3 regions of the Paenibacillus sp. NPDC058071 genome follow, and region 1 is predicted to be linked to each of the others. Evidence: predicted binding sites of a transcription regulator. Region 1 holds the regulator's gene; each other region holds the start of a gene.
The links. The regulator LexA, encoded in region 1, represses DNA repair genes until DNA is damaged. The targets are predictions, from matches to a motif close to CGAACATATGTTCG.
Positions count from the first base shown of each region.

Region 2: a site for LexA is predicted at 3,929-3,942, ahead of ACFVTB_RS11200 (DNA polymerase IV). Genes of this name have one in related genera too.
Region 3: a site for LexA is predicted at 3,172-3,185, ahead of recA (recombinase RecA). Genes of this name have one in related genera too.

Region 1 covers NZ_JBHVSK010000001.1:102,288-108,461, reverse strand. The annotation lists gene ACFVTB_RS00455 (alpha/beta hydrolase fold domain-containing protein) at 1-159, opposite strand, end outside; gene ACFVTB_RS00450 (HAD family hydrolase) at 419-1,207, opposite strand; gene ACFVTB_RS00445 (hypothetical protein) at 1,230-1,739, opposite strand; gene ACFVTB_RS00440 (DUF896 domain-containing protein) at 1,961-2,146, opposite strand; gene ACFVTB_RS00435 (LysM peptidoglycan-binding domain-containing protein) at 2,599-2,967, opposite strand; gene lexA (transcriptional repressor LexA) at 3,127-3,747, shown strand; gene glnA (type I glutamate--ammonia ligase) at 3,948-5,276, opposite strand; gene ACFVTB_RS00420 (MerR family transcriptional regulator) at 5,332-5,742, opposite strand; gene ACFVTB_RS00415 (methionine gamma-lyase family protein) at 5,805-6,174, opposite strand, start outside.
Region 2 covers NZ_JBHVSK010000005.1:333,763-339,936, reverse strand. The annotation lists gene ACFVTB_RS11220 (quinone-dependent dihydroorotate dehydrogenase) at 1-407, opposite strand, end outside; gene ACFVTB_RS11215 (hypothetical protein) at 589-729, shown strand; gene ACFVTB_RS11210 (L,D-transpeptidase) at 734-2,113, opposite strand; gene ACFVTB_RS11205 (ferredoxin) at 2,230-2,466, opposite strand; gene ACFVTB_RS11200 (DNA polymerase IV) at 2,617-3,891, opposite strand; gene cimA (citramalate synthase) at 4,095-5,708, shown strand; gene ACFVTB_RS11190 (TlpA family protein disulfide reductase) at 5,822-6,174, opposite strand, start outside.
Region 3 covers NZ_JBHVSK010000009.1:118,003-124,176, reverse strand. The annotation lists gene ACFVTB_RS16350 (helix-turn-helix domain-containing protein) at 1-343, shown strand, start outside; gene ACFVTB_RS16345 (YajQ family cyclic di-GMP-binding protein) at 359-850, shown strand; gene pgsA (CDP-diacylglycerol--glycerol-3-phosphate 3-phosphatidyltransferase) at 1,098-1,673, shown strand; gene ACFVTB_RS16335 (competence/damage-inducible protein A) at 1,743-2,990, shown strand; gene recA (recombinase RecA) at 3,255-4,310, shown strand; gene ACFVTB_RS16325 (regulatory protein RecX) at 4,401-5,075, shown strand; gene rny (ribonuclease Y) at 5,261-6,174, shown strand, end outside.

The sequences.
Region 1 (6,174 bases):
TCGCTTCTGAAGCGCCGAGACGGAAGACACCGTTAATAGCGTCGGCTCGTTGGATGCGCCAGGCTTATTATCCGCGGTATCTTTTTGTAAAAACCAGAACAATCCCGCACCGAGAATGACGATTACGATCAAACCGGCCGTAATTAATTTAAATTTCATTCTGACAACCTCCAACTGATAGAGTCAGCAGTCCGAATCGGATCCTGCCCATTTTATGGTAGCATGTCGGAATGAGCGCGAGTAAGGTGTCCTTCTTGGTAAATCAGGAGCGATATTATTGACTGTAATTCCTTTATATACTATGTTTTATACCATTTATAATGCAATCAACAGAAAAAGCACTTCACTGTACGGATAACCGAGACCGGTTGTCCAGCGTACAATAAAGTGCTTTTCGCAGCTTGTATGGTTAAAGAAATTAAGATTCCAAAATAGTAAGCAGCTCGCCCAAATGAGTGATTTCATGGCTTGGTACAATTTCGTCATTGCGAACCGATCCGTGGCGATTGACCCATACGGAAGTCATACCAATCGTATTCGCTCCCAAAATATCGGTCGTCAGCTTATCGCCGACCATAATACCGTGATCCGGTTCGATTCCAAGGCGCTCTAGCGCATGGCGGAAGATCGATGCGGCCGGTTTGCCCTCGCCGAATTCTCCAGAAATAATAATATGGTCAAAGTACGGAGCCAGTTGCGGAACGCCGGCCAGCTTCTCACGCTGCAAGTCAGGCGATCCATTCGTCAGCAGAAGCAGCTTGTACTTTCCTTTCAGTGCGTCGAGTACGCGGAACGTCTCCTCGTATACGAGAGGGCGTTTACGGCGCTCTGCCGGAAACTGCTCAGCCAGCTTGGCGCCAAGGACTTCGTCTTCTACACCAAGAGCGCGCAGCCCTCTCGTCCACGCTTCCTTGCGGTAGCCTGGTGCAAGCTGCTCCAGCTTGCGGAATTCCTGCTGTTCGCCTTCGCGAAAATTAGCCCACAGCCCTTCAAACGGGTTGATGCCGATCATCTTGGTGAAAGCGAACGTCTCGTATGACTCGTACAACGCTCTCGCTTCTCTGCGAACCGCTTTCTCCAATTGTTTGGCATCGACGCCGGTTGCGGCAGCGCCTGCCTCGCAGGTTGCGTCGAACGATTCCTGCACGCTGCGGTCGTCCCACAGCAACGTATCATCGAGGTCGAATAAAACTGCTTGTTTAGCCATTATGAATGAACTCTCCCGCTCTCTATTTTTGTTGAAAAGCAATTCCGTTCGCTTTCGCGAATTGCTCTAGCCGCTCGCCGATCTCAACCGTCGGATAACGGTTGATCAGGCGGGAAAAGACCCAATTGCCGCCTTTTTGCTGCTCGATAACTACGTAACCGGATTGGATGGTGATTCCTTTGATCGCAGCAACGGCAAGACGCTTGTCCCCCGTAAACTTCCTCGTTTGCACGTAATCTTTGCCTACGGCAATATAAGGACGACGAAGGAAGAAGAACACAGCCAGTAGTACATACAGAGCGATTGTAACATAAAACATGCTTGACGGAACGAAATCCGGCGAGGATGCTGCTAAAATAACATACAATGTGATAAAAAGAATGAGCAAAATCGGGGCGGCGATGCTTCTGCCGCGATAACGATCCTCTTTCGCCGCTCCCGGAAGAGGGGCTTTAATTCCTTGCTTTTTGCGCGCTTTAACCAATTGGCTCTGATTTTTGCGGACTTTTCGTTCCCAACTGCGTGAAGACAATCGAATTCCTCCTAAATAATATGCAATTCAGCTAGGCGATGAGTTATGCTATCACCGCCATTGTGCTGCGTTCTTACGAAAAGCGCCTTCGGCGCCATAACGCGCATCGGGAGAGAAGCGCGGAAAGTTCAATACTCGGCAGATGTAGCTTCGCCTATATACTTGTTAATGGTCTAAAAGTTAGTAGTGAAAATGATGCCTTTGTACTGTTTATACGACAATTATTGCTTCTTCTCTTGCGGCTCGTCCACAAACTCGATATTATCCAACTGCTGACGGAAATTGCTGCGGAAGTTTTCCAAGTACTTTTTACGAAGCTCGTCTCGCTCGACGGTCTCTTCCGGCGTTAAGCCTTCCGTTTTATGTTTGCGCGAAAGCTCATTAATTCGCGTAATTAATTGTCCCATTGCACGTTCACCTCGCTTGCTGTCCAAAAGTAATACCTTTTATCTACTTTGACATTTCGCAGAGGCTGTTGTCAAGGCGAGGCGGGCATATTAAGGCCATGCTGTATTTAATCATATTAATTATTTAATTGTTTTGCGAATGTTTGTTCTATATTAATGTTGCGCTCTATCAATTCGAGTGTTCATGATGCAACTACCTTCGTTTCTCCAGAATCCCTCTGCCCCTTCGTTTTACTCCACTTTTCCGTCAAGCACTGATTTTAAGTTTGATCCGCATTTAAATAATTCGATCTGCACAGACTTGACTTTGATAGATAATATAAAGAAAAGAACAGGAAGAGGAACGCGATGCTGCCGCAATTGCGTTCCTCTTCCTGTTCTTTTGCAATCTACCCGCCAAATTTCTGCCCGAAGGCTGACGTTTGGTTCCGCTATGAAAAAGACTTTTAAGATTACTGCGGGACAATAAGCTGTTGCCCCGGATGTAAATTGACCGATGAGAGACCGTTGCGTTCCTTCAACTGGAACACGTTGTACCGGATATCCTTCGAATCGTCCATATGCAGCTTCGCAATCTCCCACAGTGTATCGCCCGTTCCAACGATAACGATCTGCTCTCCTGCGGAGACGGCAGCAGGTTCAGTTGAAGCGTTCGTACCTACAATCAAAAAACTAGTGAATAATAGTATAAAAAAAGCTAGCGCCACGATCAGCTTGGCAGCTCTGCGGTTAACGGATAGTTGCATAGTTCTCCGTCTCGGCGACCAACCGGCGTCTTCTTTCGTATGTATCGACTTGTAGAAGGAAGGATTCATTAACATATCGACCAACACCCCAAACGTTTGTTCTGTTTTCAGATTACACGAACAAACGTTTGCCGTCAATAGCGAATGCGAACTTTTGTGCTCAAGAACTTATGTTTGTGCGAACTCCGGTTCTATGTTATAATTTTCTACAAATATATTAATGGAGTGATATCTTTGTCGAAGATTTCCAACCGTCAACAGGCGATTCTTGAATTTATAAAGAATGAAGTCAAGGATAAAGGATATCCGCCGTCCGTCCGCGAGATCGGCGAAGCAGTCGGGCTCGCTTCAAGCTCCACCGTCCATGGCCATTTGGACCGACTGGAGAAGAAAGGGCTCATCCGCCGCGATCCTACCAAGCCGCGCGCAATTGAAATATTGGACCAAGAAGACGTCGACGGAATTATCCGCCCAGCAGTCGCGCAAGTTCCGGTTGTCGGCAAAGTAACGGCCGGCGTTCCGATCACTGCAACGGAGAACATCGACGAGTACTTCCCTCTCCCTTCCCACTTCGTCGGGGATGACGACGTCTTTATTCTGAACGTCATCGGCGAGAGTATGATTGAAGCCGGCATCCACAACGGCGACTATGTAATCGTTCGGCAGCAGCAGTCTGCTAACAACGGCGACATCGTTGTTGCGATGACGGAAGAAGACGAAGCGACCGTCAAGACGTTTTACCGTGAGAAAGACCATATCCGCCTGCAACCGGAGAACGCCACGATGGAGCCGATCCGGCTGAAGAACGTCACTATTTTGGGAAAAGTCGTCGGTTTATTCCGAGACTTCCATTAATCCGCCTTGTATCGTATGAAGTAAGAAGCCGCTCTGAAGACGCCTAGTAGAGGCGATCATCTTGAGCGGCTTTTTGTTTGCAAAGTATACGGAAGCCCACCATCGGTGTCGTCATCGATGGTGGGCTTCTTTCCAGAACGGATGAACATTCTCATCAATTAAAGAGGGCCGTCCATTGCTGGACGGCCCTCTCATACCTATTAGTACAGCGTCAAATATTGATCGCGTTCCCATTGGTGAACTTGCGTCTTATACATATCCCATTCAATTTCCTTCAGCTCGTAGAAATGCGCCAGCGCGTGGTCGCCCAACGCGTCGCAGATGACTTCGCTGCGGAGCAACTCGTCGAGCGCTTCCTTCAGGTCTGCCGGCAAGCTTGGTACGCCGGATTCAATACGCTCTTCTTCCGACATGATGTAGATGTTGCGGTCGATTGGAGCCGGCAGCGGCGTTTTGTTCTGAATGCCGTCGAGTCCGGCTTTCAGCATAACCGCGAGTGCCAGGTAAGGGTTCGCCGCAGGGTCCGGGTTACGAACTTCGACGCGAGTGCTAAGACCGCGTGAAGCCGGAATACGGATCATCGGCGAGCGGTTGCTTGCGGACCATGCAACATAACACGGAGCTTCATAGCCAGGCACCAGACGCTTGTAAGAGTTGATCGTCGGGTTCGTGATTGCCGCCATTGCGCGAGCATGCTGCAAAATACCTGCCATATAGTAACGAGCCGTCGTACTCAGACCTAAGCGATCGCTCTCGTCGTAGAATACGTTCGTGTTGCCTTGGAACAGCGATTGGTGGCAGTGCATGCCGGAGCCGTTAACGCCAAACAGCGGTTTAGGCATGAACGTCGCATGAAGGCCATGCTGTCTCGCAATTGTTTTTACAACCAGCTTAAAGGTTTGAATCTGGTCGGCCGCTTTGATGGCGTCCGCATATTTAAAGTCAATTTCATGCTGGCCTGGAGCAACTTCGTGATGGGACGCTTCGATCTCGAAGCCCATTTCTTCAAGCGTAAGCACGATCTCGCGGCGACAGTTCTCGCCAAGATCCATTGGAGCCAAATCGAAATAGCCGCCTTGATCGTTCAATTCGGTCGTTGGCTCGCCGCGCTCGTCCGTTTTGAACAAGAAAAACTCAGGTTCCGGACCGACGTTCATCGCCGAGTAGCCCATTTCTTCCGCTTCCTTCAGCACGCGCTTCAGAATGCCGCGCGGATCGCCGGCGAACGGAGTCCCGTCAGGCATATAAATGTCGCAAATAAGACGCGCAACGCGGTCTTGGGACACCCAAGGGAATACAACCCAAGAATCGAGATCCGGGTATAAGTACATGTCAGATTCTTCAATACGGACGTAACCTTCAATGGAAGATCCGTCAAACATCATTTTGTTGTCCAGCGCCTTATCAAGCTGGCTGACCGGAATTTCAACGTTCTTGATCGTGCCGAGCAAATCGGTGAATTGCAGGCGGATAAAGCGTACGTTCTCTTCTTGAGCAATGCGTTTAATATCCTCTTTTGTGTAGCCCATGCGATCATCTCCTTTAAATGCTTACCTTGCTTGCTTCATCCTTGTGGCAACATCATTAACGTTTGTGTAAAAAACGCGAAAGCTGACCTTGAATAAGCGAGGCTTGCCCCGGACGTTTCTCAAGCAGCTGCTGCTTCAACATGCGGTGCAGCTGCGCGTCCGACAGCTCACGGCGCTTAACCTCCGATTGCTCGCTTACGATTGTCGCTTCGTCGGACTCCTTCGACACCGGATTCATCACTTGCTTAATTCCGGCAATATTCACGCCTTTCTCTATCAGCGCCTTTATCTCAAGAAGTCGTTCTACGTCGTTAAATGAGAATAGACGCTGATTGCCGGCCGTACGGGCCGGCACGATCAGTTCATGCTGCTCGTAATAACGGATTTGGCGGGCCGTCAGATCCGTCAGCTTCATCACGATGCCGATCGGAAACAGGGCCATATTTCTACGTATATCATCACCCATTGTCGCATCAACCTTCCAGTAGCTCTTTTATACGTATATATTAACGTCCTTCCAAAAACGTGTCAAGTTATGTTAGGTTTGATCACAATTAATTCATTATTCAGCAAGCGCTCAAGAGCCGTTAGAACACCAAATTTGACGTGCGAATAGGTGAGCCCGCCTTGCATATACGCGATGTATGGCTCACGTATCGGCGCGTCCGCGGACAGCTCCAGACTGCCCCCTTGAATAAACGTTCCGGCCGCCATAATGACGGGATGCTCATAGCCCGGCATATCCCAAGGTTCGGGAGTGACATGCGCATCGACAGCCGCGGCTTGCTGAATGCCCTGCACGAATGCGATCAAATGATCAGCGCTGCCGAAGCGGATCGCTTGAATCAAATCAGTGCGCGGCGCGTCCCAGCGCGGCTGTGTCTCGAAGCCCAGTCGC
Region 2 (6,174 bases), on a different contig from region 1:
CCTTCCAACTGCTTCGCCATGGCTTCCGCTCCATCGTTATTGAAGCCCATCCGGTTGATTAGCGCTTCGTCCGAAGGCAGCCGGAACAGTCTCGGCAGCTCGTTGCCGGGCTGTCCTTTCGGCGTAACGGTGCCGACTTCGGCAAATCCGAGGCCGATATTCGAGAAGGAATCGACCGCTTTCGCGTTTTTGTCCAGTCCAGCCGCCAACCCGACCGGATGCGGGAAGCGTAGGCCGAACAGATCGACTGTCAGCTCTGGCGATTCCGCCACACCGTACATGGCGTTCAGCAAACCGTTGAAGCCTGGCACTTTGCCCGCGGTATGTAGCCCGTCTATAATAAGATGATGGGCCTTCTCTGCGTCCATATTGAACAATACAGGTTTAAGTATCGAAGAATAAAGCACTGCCATTCACTCCGTTCTCATAATGCGTTAAGCATGTCCTACCCTTCAGTTTAGCTTTTTTATGCCAAAAAGAAAAGAGCCTTGCCGTAGCTAGGACTCTTCATGATATTGCGGCAATCTGAGAAAACGATTACAATATTTATTGATTATTCATATTACGCGATAGAAAGGTTGATTGTCGATGAGTACGGCGAAACGGAAGCCTCCGGCGTTAAAAACAAAACCAAAAGAAGAGGTCAATAAGAAAGCGCTCGTATGGGCGGGATCTATCGTTGGCATAGTTGTCGTTGCGGTTGCTGTTCTATTGATTGTCAATCCGTAACGCATTAATTCAGCCATCGATAAACTTTATCGGGATTCGTTTCGTTCGCCTGCGGCGCCAGCTTGAACCTTTTGGCTGGAGCCTGCTGCTTGGACGGAAGGGTCCCGTTTTTTATCGTCACAGCCGTGCCAAGCGGAACCAGATCGTACAGCTCTTCGACATCCTTCCGGCCCATTCGGATGCAGCCATGCGACTCATCCTTACCGATGCTGTCTGGCTCGTCCGTGCCATGTATCGCATACAGCGTATTGGAAAGCGCCATACCGCGGCTGCCGAACTCTCCGTCATCGCGGCCGTTCGGATTTCTTACCTTCTCGCTTATTTGGAACAATCCTTCAGGCGTTTCATCGCCGCCCAATCCTACTGGATAGCTGCGCACGACGATGTCGCCGCTGACAACCGCCAGCTGGTGCGTCGCTTTGTCGATAACGATTTCGAGCGGCTTGCGCCAGCTGCCATGCACCGCTTCTTCTCCTTCTGTTATAGCAGACACGGATAGCGGCGGCTTCCCTTCGCTTCCCTTCTTGCCTCCCTCCGCCGCACGTTCGGCCGCATCCGCTTTTACCGCCGCAAGCAGCGGCGCGAACATTCGCTTCATCTCGCTCGAATCGCCGGAAAGCACGTTGCGGGGATAAGGCTGGGTCAGCTGGTCCAGTCGTTCCGGCCATTTTCCGTAAAGCCGGTTATATTGGAATATGGCGCTGGATAACGTCCAGCGGGTTTCTTGTTTTTGCGCCCATTCGGTCAGCTTGGACTGAAGCTGCCTGTCATCCATTGGCACACAGTTGCAGGCTCCCCGGTCATACATTCGAACTTGCAGCGGAGCGGCTTCATTTTCTCTTTCAACCGACATGACGAGCCGCTTGCTTCCCGTCCATTTGCGCCAGCCGTCCTCCTCTTCAAGCCGGGCCGCGACGGCAAGCACCGGCTGCCTCGGCCAAGCAAGCATGGCGCTCCAAGCTTTTCCTACCTGTTCGCGCTCTTGCGGCCGGACAAGGACAACGCCAAACTGCGGTCGTATCCATGCAATGATTTGCGGCGCGTCAGCCGTCTCCGTGGAATCGTCCTGACCCCCGGGCAGCGCAACAACCAACAACAGCAGCAAGACGGCAAGACCGGCCACTCGCTGCGCCAGTCTCTTTCTCCGCTGTCTCGCGTTCCATTGCTCCAGTACTTGCTGCGGCTGACCGTCGGCTAGCGGGTGCCGCTTGCGTTCGTAGGCATCATATATTTTACCCGCTTGCAGGAAGCAGTAATTCGCTTTGCCCTCTTTACCTTGCATCATATATTGCTTGCCCAGCAAATACCATGCCATCTGATTATCGGGGTGCTGATTGACGTAGTGCTTCAAGTATAGCGTTTCTGCGTGTGTCTCCATCTCCATCCCTCCAATCCCTCCTAATACTGTATATCGGCAAATTGGAGGCAGAAACAAAGGGCACGCAAGCAAAAAGCTCCCGGCCTATGCGGGGATGCATAAGGCCGGGAGCTTCAAAATCATTACATATTAAATGGTTCGTCAGCGATTTTGATCGAATCGGTAGGGCATCCGTCGCAAGCATCCTGAAGATCGTCGTACAGATCCTCTGGAATTTCCGTATTGCCTTTATTTCCGTCGTTCGCGTAAATCACTTCGGCGATTCCATCATCGTCATAATCGTAAATATCAGGTGCCGTTGCGCCGCAAGCGCCGCAAGCGATACAGGTATCTTTCTCTACCCATGTAAACTTACCCATCACATTTCCCTCCCCAAAATATTACGGATCATTTCGGAACATTTCTCCTATAATGAAGTTATGCTTGTCTTCCGCGTGTTATCCATAGTGTAAACCTTCACTCATCAATATATAACAAACAAACGCAGCTTGGCAATAACGACCGCCTATTTATGGGCTCAAATCATCCTTCTGCAACGACGTTCCGCGGCGTTTCTTGTTACGGATCAGAGCTGACGGATCGTCCCCCAGCATACCGGCGGTCAGTACCGCGTCCTCGCCGAATTTATCCCGCAGCCGATCCATCGCAGCCGTCAGCGCCTCCTTGCGAGGCTGTTGCTCGTAGTCGAACAGATCAAGCTGAATGGCGGTATCTTCCTGCGGCGATAAATTTTGCAGTGTGATGCCAAGCAGCCGTACCGGTTCCCCGTTCGGCCAGTGGACGTCGAACAGCCGACATGCCTCTACATAGATGACATCAGCCGAATGGGTCGGCGTTCGCAGTGTATGCGATCGCGTAATCGTCGTCATATCCGGCCTCCGGATCGTAATTTGCACGGTAGCCGCCATCAGCTTTTGTCGCCGCAGCCTCCGTCCCGTCTGGTCGGCCAAATTGAGCATAATCCGGTGGACGTCCTCCGTCCGCGTCACGTCGCTTGGCAGCGTGGTCGTATGACCGATCGATTTGTTGGCTTCGCGCTCTCCGTTGACGGGAGCATGGTCAATACCATGCGCGGCTGCTTTCATCCAGGAGCCAATCGTGCCGAATTGTTTAACCAGCATCGCTTCGTCTGCCGCAGCCAGTTGGCCGATCGTGTGAATATGAAGCCTCTTGAGTTTCTCTGCCGTCTTGCCTCCGATGCCAAACAGCGTATCGCAAGGTTTATCCCAGAGCAAACCAGGCACATCGCGGATGCGAAGCACAGTCATGCCGTTTGGCTTCTTCATATCGGACGCCATTTTGGCCAGCAGCTTGTTGGGTCCGACGCCAATCGAGCAAGGCAGCGACAGCTCGCTCCGAATGCGGATCTGAATCGCCTCGGCGATGTCCAACGGCGCACCAAACAGCTTGGAACCCGTAATGTCCAAATAACACTCGTCGATGGACACCGTCTCGACTAACGGCGTATATTGGCGTGCAATCGCCATAAAACCGCGTGAATATTTGCGGTACAAATCAAAATCCGGTTGAATGAGGATCAGCTCCGGGCATTGGCGCATAGCCTGCTTCACCGTCATTCCGGTCTTAACGCCGCGCTTTCTAGCCGGATATGAGCAGGTGACGACGATGCCTTTGCGCAGCTCGATGCTGCCTGCAACCGCCGTCGGCTTTCCTTTATATAAGTCCGGCTCCTCCGCCTCATGCACGGAGCAGTAGAACGCGTTCATATCAACATGCAGGATGACGCGCCCTTTGGCCGGATTCGTTTGACCGGTCTCCCCCATCGCGGCGTCTCCTCCTTCTTCTTCAGTCTCCAGTCATCGAACGTACATTCCCATCATACCGCCGGTCCGCCGAGCAAGTCAATCAACCCTTGCCAACCGGCCAAAATAAATTACTGCCTCCTCTCTACATTCGATCTAACAAGTGCTATAATAATACATTATGATTTGTAATGGCTATCAGTGAAGGAGGCCTCCCGGCAATAATGAATACTTCGATATCGATATTCGACACAACACTCCGTGACGGGACACAAGGCGAAGGAATCAGCCTGTCAGCGGATGATAAATTGAAAATTGCGCAAAAACTCGACGCATTGGGCGTTCACTATATTGAGGGCGGCAATCCGGGCAGTAACAGCAAAGACATCGAATTTTTTCAACGCGTCAAGACGCTGAACCTGCAAGCTAAAGTGACTGCATTCGGCAGCACCCGCCGCAAGTTCAGCGAAGCCGATCAGGACGCCAGCCTCGTTCGCATCGCAGAGTCAGGCGTACCCGCCGCGACGCTTGTCGGGAAGTCTTGGGATTTCCATGTCCATACGGCCCTTCAAACAACGCTAGAAGAGAATTTGGCGATGGTTTACGATTCGATCGCTTATTTGAAGCGGAAGCAGATGGAGGCGATTTTCGACTCCGAGCATTTCTTTGACGGCTTCAAAAACAATCCGGAATACGCGTTGTCCGTATTGAGAAAAGCGCAAGATGCCGGAGCAGATTGGCTCGTCCTCTGCGATACGAACGGCGGAACGCTGCCGAACGAAATTCATGACATCGTCAGCCGCGTGCGTGCTGAGCTGACGGCGCCTATCGGCATCCATACCCATAACGACTGCGAGCTTGCCGTTGCGAATTCGCTCGCTGCCGTGCAAGCCGGAGCGCGTCAAGTGCAAGGTACGATCAACGGATACGGCGAACGGTGCGGCAATGCCAACCTTTGCTCGATTATCCCGAACCTGCAGTTGAAGCTCAATTACGATTGCTTGCCTGAAGACCGAATTCGGACATTGACGAGCACGGCGCGCTACGTCAGCGAGATCGCCAACGTGAGCATGCCGGTAGGTCAAGCCTATGTCGGCAATGCAGCGTTCGCCCATAAAGGCGGAATACACGTCTCGGCGATTATGAAGGATTCCAAGACGTACGAGCATATTGCGCCAGAGCTTGTCGGCAACAAACAGCGCATTCTCGTATCCGAGCTGGCCGGTCAAAGCAACATTATTTCCAAAGGGCAGGAGCTTGGCCTCGACGTTAACGCCAACAATGAGAAAACGAAGGAAATTATGGATCGCATCAAAGAATTGGAGCATCAGGGCTACCAATTTGAAGGCGCAGACGCTTCCCTCGAATTGCTGCTTCGGGACGCATTCGGCCAATCGGAGGAAGTATTCGTCGCCGAATCGTACAAAATGCTCATGGACAGCACGCACGGCAATATGTTGTCGGAGGCGATTGTCCGCCTGAACGTGCTTGGACAGCAAGTCTACACGGCAGCTGAGGGCAACGGTCCCGTAAATGCGCTCGACAACGCGCTTCGTAAAGCGCTTGTGCAGTTTTATCCGAAAATTAACGAAATCCATCTCTCCGACTATAAAGTGCGCGTATTCGACGAGAAGGATGCGACGGCGGCTAAAGTGCGCGTGCTCGTCGAATCCACTGATCAGCAAAATACGTGGAGCACGGTCGGCGTTTCGAGCAACGTCATTGAAGCGAGCTGGGAAGCGCTCGTTGACAGCTTCCGCTACGCCCTGCTTGGCATGTCCAACCCAGAGACGGTGCCGGTGGATAATCCAGAGCGGCTCGGCCTCGTTAATCTGTAATTCAGAGCGGCTGCTTTATCCGCTCTTAACAACATAAGAAAAGCGGAACGGACATCACTGACGATGTCCGTTCCGCTTTTTTATTTCACATATTAGGTCCGCAACGGTCGTTTCTACGACTTGTACTTCTCGATCAGCCTTTCCCATTCGGCAATCGGTATAACCCCGTTAATGCGTTCAACGATCATCCCGTTCGAATCAATCAGGAAACTGGTTGGAAACGTGTCGACTTTATATTGCTTCGTTACGTCGCCAACCCGATCCATTAAGATCGGAAACGTAAACTCATGCTCATTCACGAAATTTCTGGCTGCCCTTTCCTTGTCGAACTTCGTAGCGTTCACGCCGTACATGACAATTTGATCGCCATACTTTTCATGGAGCTCCTGCAGATCTGGCGCTTCCAGCTCGCAAGGACCGCACCAGGAAGCCCAAAAGTTGACGAATGTCAGCTTTGGCTGGGCGC
Region 3 (6,174 bases), on a different contig from region 1:
CGACCATTATGATGTAGCTCCGGCAAACGTACCGCATAAGCTGGAAATAAAAGTGTCGGGAGGACCGAGCTGGACGGAGGTTCGGAAAGGCGGTTCGACCGGTGAAAAGCTGTATTCGGGTACGATTCAGGATGGCGAAACAAAATCCTATGACATTACAGAGCCGCTTTACGTCAACGTCGGACGTGCCGATTTGACGGTTATTTCGGTCGATGGCATCGTCGTAAACGACGGAGATCTGGCAAGATCCAAAAAAGTGCAGCTTAACCCGGTGAAGGTTGAAGATACGGCCGGCGGGAACGCAGGCGACGCCGCTGGCGGAGACGAAGGCGCACAGCAATAGGAAGGAGATTGGACGATGAGTTCGGAAAGTTCATTTGATATTGTATCGAAAGTGGATATGCAGGAGTTGAACAACGCGATTCAGCAAGCGGAGCGAGAGATCGAAACGCGCTTTGATTTCAAGGGCAGCAAAAGCAGCATTGCGCTCGAAAAAGAGGAGCTTGTCATTGTCTCCGACGACGATTTCAAGCTGAACAGCGTAATCGATATATTGCAATCGAAAATGATGAAACGAGGCGTGCCGATTAAAAATTTGGACTATGGCAAAATTGAGTCAGCGTCGGCCCATACGGTTCGCCAGCGCGTCAAGCTTCGTCAAGGCATCGACCAGGAGCATGCGAAAAAAATCAATATTTTAATCCGCGATTCGAAGCTCAAGGTGAAAAGCCAAATTCAAGGCGATCAAATTCGCGTAACCGGCAAGAGCCGCGACGATCTGCAAGCCGTTATCAGCTTGCTGCGCGGCGCCGATCTTAAAGTCGAATTGCAATTTTTGAACTATCGATAGAGCAGACATTCAGCCCGCTCGAGGCGGAAATGCAGCCTTTGCATTTTCCCGTTTCGAGTGGGCATTTTCCCGTTATCCGTTATTTTGACAGGGCATGGGCCATGTATTATACTTGAGGATAGCCGGAAGGCCAGTAGGAAACGGTGTACAGAGATCTGGGGGACTTACAGATGACGGAATGGGTAGCAAACAACGGGCAGAGAACGGTTTCAGCGAACAGCCGGGATTTGGCAGGGGAGGCAAGCAGATGAACCTGGCAAATAAAATTACGCTGGTCAGAATTATTTTAGTGCCGATAATTATGGTCGTGCTACTTGTCAATATCAATGTAGCGCCGCTTGAATTCAGCGGTTATTCCATTACATACAATCAGATCATTGCGGCACTTATATTCATCATTGCGGCAAGCACGGACGGGCTGGACGGGTACATCGCAAGGAAGAACAAGATAGTTACCAATTTGGGCAAGCTGCTCGATCCGCTCGCAGACAAGCTTCTTGTCGCAGCCGTGCTCATTTCGCTTGTGCAGATGGATAAGCTGGACGCCTGGATGGCAATCGTTATTATCAGCCGCGAGTTTGCGGTAACCGGCCTTCGTCAAGTTGCGCTTCTCGAAGGAAGCGTCATGGCGGCGAGCAAATGGGGGAAATGGAAAACGGCGATACAGATCACCATGATCATTTCGCTGCTGCTGAACAATTTTCCGTTCCATTTTATCGCTTTCCCATTCGATGCGGTTATTAGCTGGATTGCAGTGGCGATTACGATCTATTCCGGCCTTGATTATTTCTTGAAAAACAAACATCTTATCCCGATTGAATAAGGATTTAGAAAGCATCTTTCCGAATATGGAGGGATGCTTTTCCATTCATATTAGCAGGAGGAATGAATCATGAAAGCAGAAATTATCGCCGTCGGCACCGAGCTTCTGCTCGGCCAAATCGTGAACACGAATGCGCAGTTCCTTTCGCAGGAGCTGGCGGCGCTTGGTATAGACGTCTACTTCCAGACGGTTGTAGGCGACAATCCGGACCGAATTCGCAGTGCGATTAAGACTGCGAGAGCAAGAGCCGATTTGCTTGTATTTACAGGAGGACTTGGGCCGACTCAGGACGACTTAACCAAGGATGTGCTGGCTGCATATTTGAATCGCGGCATCTCGATCGACAAGCCTTCGATGGAAAAGATTGAAACCTTATTCAGCTCGCGCGGCATTCATATGGTTGAAAGCAATATTCGCCAGGCGCATACGATCGATGGAGCGGTTCCATTATTCAACGAGGCCGGGCTGGCCGTTGGGAATGGATTGTCCGAGGACGGCACTCACTATTTGCTCTTGCCGGGACCGCCTCGCGAGATGAAGCCGATGATGGAGGGGCCGGGCAAGGAATGGCTCCGTTCCGTGCTGGGGCATTCCGATCCGCTTTATTCGCGGCTGCTCAAGTTTGCGGGTATCGGAGAATCGAATTTGGAAGCACAACTGATTGATTTAATTGAAGGTCAGAGCGATCCAACCATCGCCCCGTATGCGAAGGAAGGCGAGGTGGCGATTCGCGTTTCGACGAAGGCGCCGACCGAAAGCGAGGCGAACCGGAAAATCGACGCGACGGTGGAACGAATCAAGGAGCGCGTCGGAACGTTTCTGTACGCCCAGCAAGACGCAACGCTGGAAGAGGAGGTCGTCCGCCTGCTCCGGGCGTCGAGACGGAAGCTGGCGAGCGCAGAGAGCGCAAGCGGCGGCTTGTTCGCCGAGCTTATTACAAGCGTGCCTGGCAGCAGCGGCGAGTTCACGGGCGGCGTCGTTACCTATACGAACGAAATGAAACATAAGCTGCTCGGCATTCCGATGTCCCAACTGGAGGGCATTGGCGCGCCAGGAGCCGTCAGCGAATCGACGGCGGCGATGATGGCGGAACGGGTACGGGAATTGGCGGATAGCGATTTCGGCGTTTCGGTGACCGGCGTGGCGGGACCGGCCGAGTCAGAGGGCAAGCCGGTAGGCCTCGTTTATCTCGGTATTGCCGAGCGGGGAAAGGAAACGGTCGTGTATACGACGAACCTGAGCGGCAGCCGGACCATTATCCGCGTGCGTGCCGTTAAATCGCTGCTGTACCGGCTATGGCAAGCGCTGACGAAATAAAAATGCTGGGTGTGAATTGCGCCGCCCGAAAATGCCTGAAACGGCCCGAAATAAGGGTTGCGTAAAAAGACGCGCTTGTCTATAATAGTCCGTAGACGGAAGAACCGTGGCGAAGATTACTTTGCTGCGGTTTTTTTATGCCCGGCAAAAGGTTAATTGGAGGGATGTTACAAAAAAAAGACGAATGTATGTTCGAAAAAACACTTGGCAACCGATAGAAAAAGAGTTATCATTACATTATAAATAATGAAGGATGTGAGTTGATTGTCGGATCGCAAAGCTGCTTTAGAGATGGCTTTACGTCAAATTGAGAAACAATTTGGTAAAGGCTCCATCATGAAATTGGGAGAATCGACACATATGCAAGTGGAAATCGTGCCGAGCGGTTCGCTTGCTTTAGATATCGCTCTTGGCATCGGCGGTTTGCCAAGAGGACGCGTTATCGAAGTTTACGGGCCGGAATCATCCGGTAAAACGACGGTCGCCCTGCATGCGATCGCCGAAGTGCAGCGCGTCGGCGGACAAGCCGCTTTCATCGATGCTGAGCACGCGCTTGACCCGCTTTATGCGAGCAAGCTGGGCGTCAATATCGACGAGCTGCTGCTGTCCCAGCCGGATACGGGCGAGCAGGCGCTGGAAATCGCTGAAGCGCTCGTGCGCAGCGGCGCGGTCGACATCATCGTCATTGACTCCGTCGCGGCGCTCGTGCCGAAGGCCGAGATCGAAGGCGACATGGGCGACTCCCACGTCGGTTTGCAAGCAAGGCTGATGTCGCAGGCATTGCGTAAGCTTTCCGGTGCGATCAGCAAGTCGAAGACGATTGCGATCTTCATCAACCAGTTGCGTGAGAAAGTCGGCGTGATGTTCGGCAACCCGGAGACAACGCCAGGCGGACGAGCGTTGAAGTTCTACTCGAGCGTGCGGCTTGAAGTGCGTCGCATTGAGACGATCAAGCAGGGCAATGATATGGTCGGCAACCGTACGCGGATCAAAGTCGTGAAGAACAAAGTGGCGCCTCCGTTCAAACAAGCCGAGATCGACATTATGTACGGCGAAGGCATTTCGAGAGAAGGCAGTCTGGTCGATATCGGTACAGAGATGGATATCGTTCAGAAGAGCGGCGCGTGGTTCTCTTATAGCGGCGACCGCTTAGGCCAAGGCCGGGAAAATGCGAAGCAGTTTCTGAAGGATCATCCAGAAATGGCTGCTGTCATCGAGAAACAAATTCGCGATGCGAGCAATTTGTCTACGACGGCGCAGCCGGTGGAATCGCTCTCGACGGATGACGACGACGATTTCGACGAGTCCGAGCTGGACTAAACCGAATAGCTTGACGCTTATCGCCGTCCTCTGACAGAGGACGGCGATGTTGTTTGCAAAAGAGGGATGCAGTAACGGAGGGAAGCGCTCATGGAAATTAGAGCGGTTGAGCAGGATAAGGACGATCGCAAAAGCTATATCCTCTATGTGTACGGGGAAGAGGAGCCGGTGCTGACCGTTCACGAGGATTTGCTGGTCAGGCATCGTTTGCTGAAGGGGCGCGTCCTGACCCGCTCGGAGCTGGACGATATTGGCGCCGAGAACGAGAGGTACCGCGCATACGCGCTCGCCGTCGCGTATCTTGGCATGAAAGCGCGCACCAGACGACAAATCGAACAATATTTGCAGCGCAAGGAGCTGGAAGCGGATTCGATTCAATACGTATTGGAACGTTTAGAAACGGAACATATTGTGGATGATGAAGAGTATGCGAAACAATTCGCAATGCAAAAGATCCGCTACTCTCAAAAAGGACGTTTATGGATAAAGCAAGAGCTGCAGCAGCGGGGCGTGTCCAAGCAGGCGGCTGCGCAAGCGGCCGAATCGATCGACAAGGAATCGGAGCTGGATGCAGCGTTAAGCGCCGCTAGAAAAAAATGGCGGACGCTAAAAGGCGAGGACTATGATCGCAAGCGAAAGCTAACCGCCTTTTTGTTGAGGCGGGGTTTTCCCGGAAGTGTCGCTCGCGAGGCGGTTCAAGCAGCAGTCCGCGAATCGGAAATGACGGAAGACGAGGAAGACGATGGTCAAATGCTTGACAATTGAATTTGTCAAAAGATAAAATGAACATGTATTCGTTCACATTCAAATCAATTTTCCTTCCAAAAGTTGATTTGAACCGATCATTTTCGTCAATTTGTTAGAAGATTAATCGGTATGAAAACCGGCTTAAACAACTTAATATCATCCCAAGCATTTGCCTTGGTGTATGCAACGAGGAGGTGAACAAGATGCACCCTATCTTGACTGTGTTGATCTGTCTCGTTGTTGGCGTTATTTTCTTTGGGATTGGTTATTTCACTCGAAAGTCGATTGCTGAAGCGAAAATTTCCAGCGCTGAGCAAGCCGCTGTTCAGATTGTAGAAAATGCAAAGAAAGAAGCGGAAGCGCAGAAGAAGGAAACCGTTCTGGAAGCGAAAGACGAAGTCCACAAGCTCCGTACGGAAGCTGAAAAAGACATTCGTGAGCGGCGTAATGAAACGCAGCGTCAGGAAAGACGCTTGCTCCAAAAAGAGGAGTCGCTGGATAAAAAATTAGAAACACTAGAACGCAAAGAAGAGTTAGTTGCCAACAAAGAGAAACGGATCGACGAGACGCAAGAACAAATTGACTCCATTTATAAGCAGCAGCTTAGCGAGTTGGAACGCATCTCCAGCTTGACGATGGAGGATGCAAAGTCGATTATTTTGTCGAATGTTGAGCAGGAAGTACGTCAAGAGACGGCTCAAATGATTAAAGAGATGGAGCAGCAAGCGAAAGAAGAAGCCGACAAAAAGGCGCGTAATATTATTTCCCTGGCTATCCAGCGTTGTGCGGCCGATCACGTAGCAGAGACGACGGTTTCGGTCGTTGCTCTGCCGAACGAAGAAATGAAAGGTCGTATCATCGGACGCGAAGGACGGAATATCCGCGCATTGGAAACATTGACCGGTATCGATCTCATTATCGACGATACACCGGAAGCGGTCATTCTATCCGGCTTCGACCCGATTCGCAGGGAAATTGCCCGCACTTCTCTTGAAAAGCTTGTGGCTGACGGACGTATTCATCCGGCGCGCATCGAAGAAATGGTCGAGAAGTCTCGTAAAGAAGTCGATGAACGGATCCGTGAATACGGGGAGCAGGCTACTTTCGAAGTTGGCGT